Fulvivirga ulvae: one gene and its partner. The protein of the gene in region 2 interacts with the protein of the main gene of each other region in a pairwise test. Links are inferred from orthologs where the notes say so. Each region holds a gene or a part of one and is shown on either strand. Other genes may lie near its edges.

The links.
Region 1: the proteins of abc-f (region 2) and LVD17_RS11230 interact in binary tests that used the Escherichia coli proteins (3 or more experiments, as listed by UniProt). The link is inferred for Fulvivirga ulvae from one-to-one orthologs.

The regions. Positions count from the first base shown.
Region 1 is NZ_CP089981.1:2,705,027-2,708,609, forward strand. What follows is about bases 124-3,374. They hold LVD17_RS11230 (2-oxoglutarate dehydrogenase E1 component), read right to left. Parts: upstream 3,042-3,374; coding sequence 324-3,041; downstream 124-323. Other genes in these bases: odhB (2-oxoglutarate dehydrogenase complex dihydrolipoyllysine-residue succinyltransferase), read right to left, coding at 124-299; LVD17_RS11235 (30S ribosomal protein S16), read left to right, coding at 3,356-3,374. Outside these bases: more of odhB, read right to left, coding at 1-123; more of LVD17_RS11235, read left to right, coding at 3,375-3,583. UniProt on the Escherichia coli protein: E1 component of the 2-oxoglutarate dehydrogenase (OGDH) complex which catalyzes the decarboxylation of 2-oxoglutarate, the first step in the conversion of 2-oxoglutarate to succinyl-CoA and CO(2).
Region 2 is NZ_CP089981.1:4,501,439-4,504,768, forward strand. Bases 276-3,273 are described here. They hold abc-f (ribosomal protection-like ABC-F family protein), read right to left. Parts: upstream 2,743-3,273; coding sequence 808-2,742; downstream 276-807. Other genes in these bases: LVD17_RS19130 (hypothetical protein), read left to right, coding at 276-477; LVD17_RS19140 (PQQ-dependent sugar dehydrogenase), read left to right, coding at 2,889-3,273. Also shown: more of LVD17_RS19130, read left to right, coding at 1-275; more of LVD17_RS19140, read left to right, coding at 3,274-3,330. UniProt on the Escherichia coli protein: Genetic data indicate it may be involved in ribosome assembly or function.

The DNA of each region.
Region 1 (3,583 bases), 1.8 Mb from region 2 along the record:
TTGGAAGAGCCGGAGTCAGCAGTTTTTTCTTTGGAAGAGTTGTCACTTTTACCGCCGGCTTTGGCATCGGTATCGATCTCGGCTATTACAGCGCCTACAGCAACTGTATCTCCTTCGTTGGCTTTGATGCGTAACACGCCCGAAGCTTCTGCGGGAAATTCCTGAGTAGCTTTGTCAGTTTCAATTTCAGCAATGATTTCGTCCTGTTCTACATAGTCTCCGTCGCTTTTTAACCACGAGCCGATAACTACTTCGGTGATTGATTCACCTACTTCAGGAATTTTGATTTCTAAACTCATCGGAATATATTTTTTAATGTGTTATTACTTGTCAAATGCTTTTTCTATTATACGAGCTTGCTCTATTTTATGTACTTTGGCATAACCTGTTGCCGGAGAGGCGCTGGCCTTTCTGGAGATTAACTCCAGCTTAGTGCCCTCCATGAAACGCATGATAAACCACCAGTAGCCCATGTTAGAAGGTTCTTCCTGTACCCAGTATAGATCCGCGTTTTTGTATTGCTTCAGCACTTTCTCCAACTGCTTTTTAGGGAAAGGATATAGCTGCTCAATTCTGACAATGGCAATGTCCTTAATTTTTTCCTTTTCCTGCTCTTCCAGCAGATCATAGTAAACTTTACCACTGCAAAGAAGTACTCGCTTAACCGATTTTTTAGTTACATAACTGTCATCAATTACTTCCTGAAATTTGCCATGGGTGAAATCCGTTATTGGAGATACTACCTTCGGGTGTCTCAATAGTGATTTCGGAGAGAATACTACGCAAGGTTTTCTGAAATTCCAGGTTACTTGTCTTCTAAGCAAATGGAATATGTTTGCCGGAGTAGTACAATTAGCAGCAATCATATTTTCCTCAGCAGCAAGCTGTAAAAATCTCTCCGGTCTGGCATTAGAGTGCTCTGGTCCCTGCCCTTCATAACCGTGAGGAAGCAACATGACAAGGCCATTCATGCGCTGCCATTTGGATTCAGCACTTGTGATGAACTGGTCTATCATTACCTGAGCTCCGTTTGCAAAATCTCCAAATTGTGCTTCCCAGAGAACTAACGCGTTTGGTGTGGCCATGGCATAGCCATATTCGAAACCTAAAACACCAAACTCAGAAAGTAAGGAGTTATAGATTTGAAATTTCTGCTGGCCTTCCTCAATATGATTAAGATTGCAATAGGGTTCATTAGTATTTGCATCGAAAACGAAGGAGTGCCTGTGAGAGAATGTACCCCTTTTGACATCCTGCCCCGACATCCTTACAAGTTTCTGCTCGGTTAATAGAGATCCGTAAGCCAGCAATTCGGCATCAGCCCAGTTTAGTTCATGCTTCTCAAAGAAATTAACTTTTCGGTCTTTAATTAACTTATCTATTTGCTTTAGAGGTTTAAAGCCTTTAGGGAGTGATGTTAGAGCTTTTGCTACCTTGTCAACTACTTTCTGGTCAATGCTAGTGTCAGGAGATTCGTCAAAATCCTCAGGTTTAGCCCTGTGTAATTGTTGCCATTCCTCTTCCACTTTTTGAGGTTTGTATGGCAGTGGCTTTTGCTTCACTTCATTCAGTCTGTCCTGAAGCAGGTCTCTGAATTCTTTATCTAATTTTTTCGCTTTTTCTTCATCTATGTCACCACGTTCTATAAGTGTCTTTACATAGATTTCTCTTGGGTTAGGGTGCTTGGCAATAAGACTGTAGAGTTTTGGCTGTGTAAACTTCGGCTCATCAGCTTCGTTATGGCCATGTCTTCTATAGCATAGCAAGTCAAGGAAAATATCCTTGCCAAATTTTTGATTGTATTCTACAGCCAGCTTGGATGCAAACACTACAGCCTCGGGATCATCCCCATTGATGTGAAGTACCGGAGCATCTATAATTTTAGCCACATCGGTACAGTAAATACTTGATCTGGCATCGTCATAATCAGTGGTAAATCCTACCTGGTTGTTTATTACAAAATGTATGGTTCCGCCGGTAGTATAACCATCAAGTTCTGACATCTGAATTATCTCATAAACAAGTCCCTGGCCTGCTACTGCTGCATCTCCATGTATAAGGATCGACATAGCCTTTTTACTGTCTCCATGGTACTCGTCATCTATCTGGCCCCTGGTATAACCTAGTACTACTGGATCCACTGCTTCAAGGTGTGAAGGGTTCGGTGTAAGCTTTACATACACGTCCTTATTAGACCCTGTTTTAATTCGGCTGGAATAACCCATGTGATATTTTACGTCACCATCACCCATAGTCAGGTCAGGGTCAGTGGTACCCTCAAACTCACTGAATATTTCTTCGTATGTTTTGCCCATGATGTTAGTAAGCACATTAAGACGGCCCCTGTGAGCCATGCCTATTACCACTTCCTTTACATCAAAATTTGCAGCATAATGTATGATTTGATCAAGTGCAGGGATGGTGTTCTCCCCTCCTTCCAGGGAAAATCTTTTTTGCCCAAGGAATTTTGTATGGAGAAAATTCTCGAATACTACGGCTTCATTGAGTTTGCTAAGCATCCTTTGCTTTGTTTCTTTGTCAGGGTTGGTATCAAGGGCTTCCTTTTCACATTTCCTTTTAAACCAATCCAATATTTCCGAGTCACGGATGTGCATGTACTCAAAACCTATATGCCCCAAATAGATTTTGTCAAGGGTTTCAATAATCTTTTTCAGACTGGCCCTACCAAGCCCTATTTCACTACCTACTTCAAACTCTTTGTTCAGGTCACTGTCAGACAAACCGAAGTCTTTGTAAGATAGTGTTACGTTATGGTTACGCCGTTTACGTACCGGGTTGGTGTCAGATTTCAAATGTGCCCTTGAACGGTATGCATGAATCAGGTTACGCACCTGTGTCTCTTTGGAGATTTCTTCAGAGGTGGCATGTCCGTTTTCGCCAAACTTTTGGAGGGAAAACTCAAAACCTTCGAAAAACTTCTGCCATGACTGGTCTACCGATGAAGGATCTTGCTTGTAAGATTGATAAAGCTCATCCAGATAGTGGCCGTGAGCGTTGGAAATGTAGGAATATTTATCCATGGGTCTGTTCTTGTGAAATTGTAAAACAAATGTAGGTAAGATATATACAATTAAAAAACCGTTTATTCGTTTTTGCGAATTTGTCTCATTTTCAGATACTTACAATTATTTTAAGAGCAACTTTCTCTGATTATCATTGGAAACGTTTAATAAACGTATTTGTTTTCCTTAGATTCAACTCCAGCCCTATGTGAAAAAGTAACTTACTCCCCCTTTGTTTTTTGTGTTATGTGAATTATTTCAAAAATAAACCTTATCTTTGCAGTCTTTTAAAGGGCGGACGTGATCCGTAGTTTTAGAAACCAAATATAAAAATGGCAGTAAAAATCAGATTGGCCCGTAGAGGTCGCAAAAAACAAGCATTGTACGATGTAGTCGTAGCAGATGCGAGAGCACCACGAGATGGTCGCTACATTGAAAAGATCGGTAGATACAACCCGAATACTGATCCTGCAACTATTGATTTGAATGAAGAGAGAGCTTTCCATTGGGTGATGAACGGAGCGCAACCTACTGATACAGTAAGGGCGATGCTTTCCTAC
Region 2 (3,330 bases):
AAAATGCTCTTGGGAGGAGTTATAGCAGGCGGAGATGTGAATAATAGCGATGTTTATCCTGCCATAACCGTTTCAGGAGGGTACAGGTTTCATCGGTTTTTGCAATTTGGTCTGGCTACAGGTTATGAGCAATATGATGATTATGAAAACGTGCCTGTATATGTATACTACAAAGGAGACTTGTCCAGGCACTCTTCCGGGGTTTATTACTATATGGGTGCTGGTTATAGCAAAATGTGGGGTAAATCATATCTGGAAACGACTGAGAATGATATTAAGGGAGGCGCAGTACTCAAGGCTGGGGTTGGCTTCATTTTTGCAAGTAAAAGCAAAGTTGATTTTGTAACTGCGGTTGGATGGAGCAGACAGGAGATAGAGATAGAGTATCCGCTACATTCTACGTGGGGAGGAGAGTGGAAAACCGAAGTATCCCGGATTATGAACAGATTAGAGTTTAAAATTGGAATTTGTTTTTAATAATTATTGCAAATCATCGAATGAAGTACGTAAGTTTGCAGCCGATTTTGAAAGAAAGTTAAAGAAAAGCAGTTACCGATTGGGCAACCGCGGCATTAATAGAAAATATTTTATATAAATTTAATTTTTATGAGGATTTACGAATTACAGCTAAGAAAAATGATTTACAGATATGCAGTAGCATTTGCTGTTACATTAATCATTATGATTTTAATTTAAACCTCACCTTCACCTTAGGAAGATTTTTTTCAGAGTGATGTGAGGCTTAAATTAAAGATCTCAACTTGAACTACTGCTTCCGGCTACCCTTACCATTTTAGCAAGAAAAAGTTAATTCGAGCTGTTTTCCAGCTCGTCAATTTCTTCAGCTTTAAGCTCCCATTGTTCATTGAGGGCTTGTAGCTGAGCTTTAGACTTTTCATATCTTGCGTTAGCTTCCTGAAGTTTATCAGGATTGCCAAAAACGGCCGGATCAGCCATTTCCTTTTCGGCGAGGGTAACCTCTTTTTCGAGGGAATCTATCCGTTCTTCTATTTTAGTGAGCTCTCTTTGATGGTTGATAAGGAGTTTTTCATGGCTATTGCCTGTTTTTTGAACAGGCTTTTGTTTTTCCTTTTCCTGCTTTTCGGGCTTGTTCTGATCAGGTACGGTGGATTCTTTCTTTTCTGCATCTACCTTGCTTTTCCATAAACTATATTCTTCAAAAGTACCGGGATACTCCTTGATCTGATGGTCCTCTATATACCATATCTTATTGGCTATCTGGGATACAAAATGCCTGTTGTGAGATACGGTGATAAATGTTCCCTTATATTGCTGTAAGGCTTGTACCAGTATATTTTCAGATTGAAAGTCCAGATGGTTGGTAGGTTCATCCAGGAGCAGGAAGTTAGCTTCGGAAATAAGCGTCTTTGCTAATGCAACTCTCGATTTTTCTCCCCCGGATAATACCTTGATCTTCTTGAATACATCATCACCGGTAAACAGAAAACATCCCAGTACTTGCCGGAGCTCCAGTTCTGTTTTTTTACTACCTGCCTGTTTTAGCTCTTCAAGTATTTCATTGTTTACATTCAGATCTTCCAACTGATGTTGGGCGTAGAAGCCGAGATTTAAATTATGACCTTCCAGTCTTTGTCCTTCAATAGGCTCAGTACCTGCAATTATTCGCAGCAATGTAGACTTACCCTTACCATTAGCACCTATGAGTGCTATTTTATCACCTCTTTCTATATGAGCAGTAGTGTCAGTGAGTATGTTTAGCTTGCCATACGATTTGCTCACATGCTCCAGCTGTATTACATGGCGACCCGACTTCTGCTTAAAATCGAACTTGAAGTTAACTACGGCGTTTGTATCCACCACTTCTTCGATTTTATCCATTCTGTCCAGCGCCTTCACCCTGGACTGAACCTGACGGGCTTTGGTAGCTTTGGCCCGGAATTTTTCAATAAACCGCTCAGTCTGTTTAATCTTTTGTTGCTGATTTTCAAAAGCATTTTTTTGAATTTCGGAGCGAAGCTCTTTCTCCTGAAGGTAAAAGTCGTAGTTTCCCTCATAAACTGTGAGTTGCTGGTTAAAAACCTCTACAGTTTTGTTAATGGTATTATTTAAGAATTGCCTGTCGTGAGAAACCACTATAACTGCCCCTTCATAGCCCCGCAGGTAGTTTTCTACCCATTCTATAGAAGGCAGGTCAAGGTGGTTGGTGGGCTCATCCAACATCAAAAGTGATGGTTTTTCCAACAACAGTTTGGCGAGCATTACCCGCATTCTCCATCCTCCGGAAAACTCCTTCAGAGGTCGGTGCAGGTCCTCGGTATTAAATCCTATACCCTCGAGTATTTCCTCAGCTTTGGCCTGCATGGTGTACCCTTCCAGCCGTTCAAATTTTTCCTGCAACCGGGTGAGTTTTTCAACCAGCTCATCGGAATACTCCGTTTCAAGTTTTTTTAAAGTCCTCTCAAGGTTTCTTTGGGTTTCTACGGCTTCGCCAAAGGCTTGCATAGCTACAGAAACAATACTATCATCTGACTGGTAAGAAAGTAAATCCTGATTGAGGAAGCCAATGGTACATTCATTGCTTTTTCCTATTTCACCCTTATCCGGTTTATAATCCCCGTTGACCAGTTTGAGTAACGTTGATTTTCCGGTTCCATTAAGGCCTATGAGGCCAATTTTATCTTTGGGTTTGATGTGCAAGGATGCGTCTTCGTAAAGAGGTCGCCCTCCGATATAGTAGGAAAGATTCTGAATTGCTAACATAGCTGCAAAGTTATGAATTGATGAGCAATTCGTATTAAAGGACAGTTTTAATTTAGCGTTGTGGCAGGTTGCATATGAGTCTTTATTAAACCTTGGCAGGTTTTGAAGGTTAATATTATTAGGTAACTTTATTTAAAAAAATAATCATGGTATTCCGATATGTTCTTATTGCCCTTTTTTTATTCTCAGCCTGTAACTCTTCGCACGATGAGGAGGAGCTAAACGATAAGCCGGATGATAACCCTGTGGAAGAGCCGGAGCGAACAGGCCTGGACAGGGTAAATCTGCCCGATGGTTTTATGATCTCAGAATTTGCCGAAGTTGAAAATGCCCGATCACTGGCTCTGAGCCCTTCGGGTGTGGTATACGTGGGCAACCGGCAAGGTAACAAAGTATATGCAGTCAAAGATTCAGATGGTGATGGTAAGGCTGATAAGAAGTATACCATTGCGGAAGGCCTGAACTCGCCAAATGGAGTAGCTTTTATGGAAGGTGACCTGTACGTTGCTGAAATAAGCAGAGTATTGAAATTCAACAATATCGAAGCAAAACTGGATAATCCGGGTGACTACGAGGTAGTATATGACG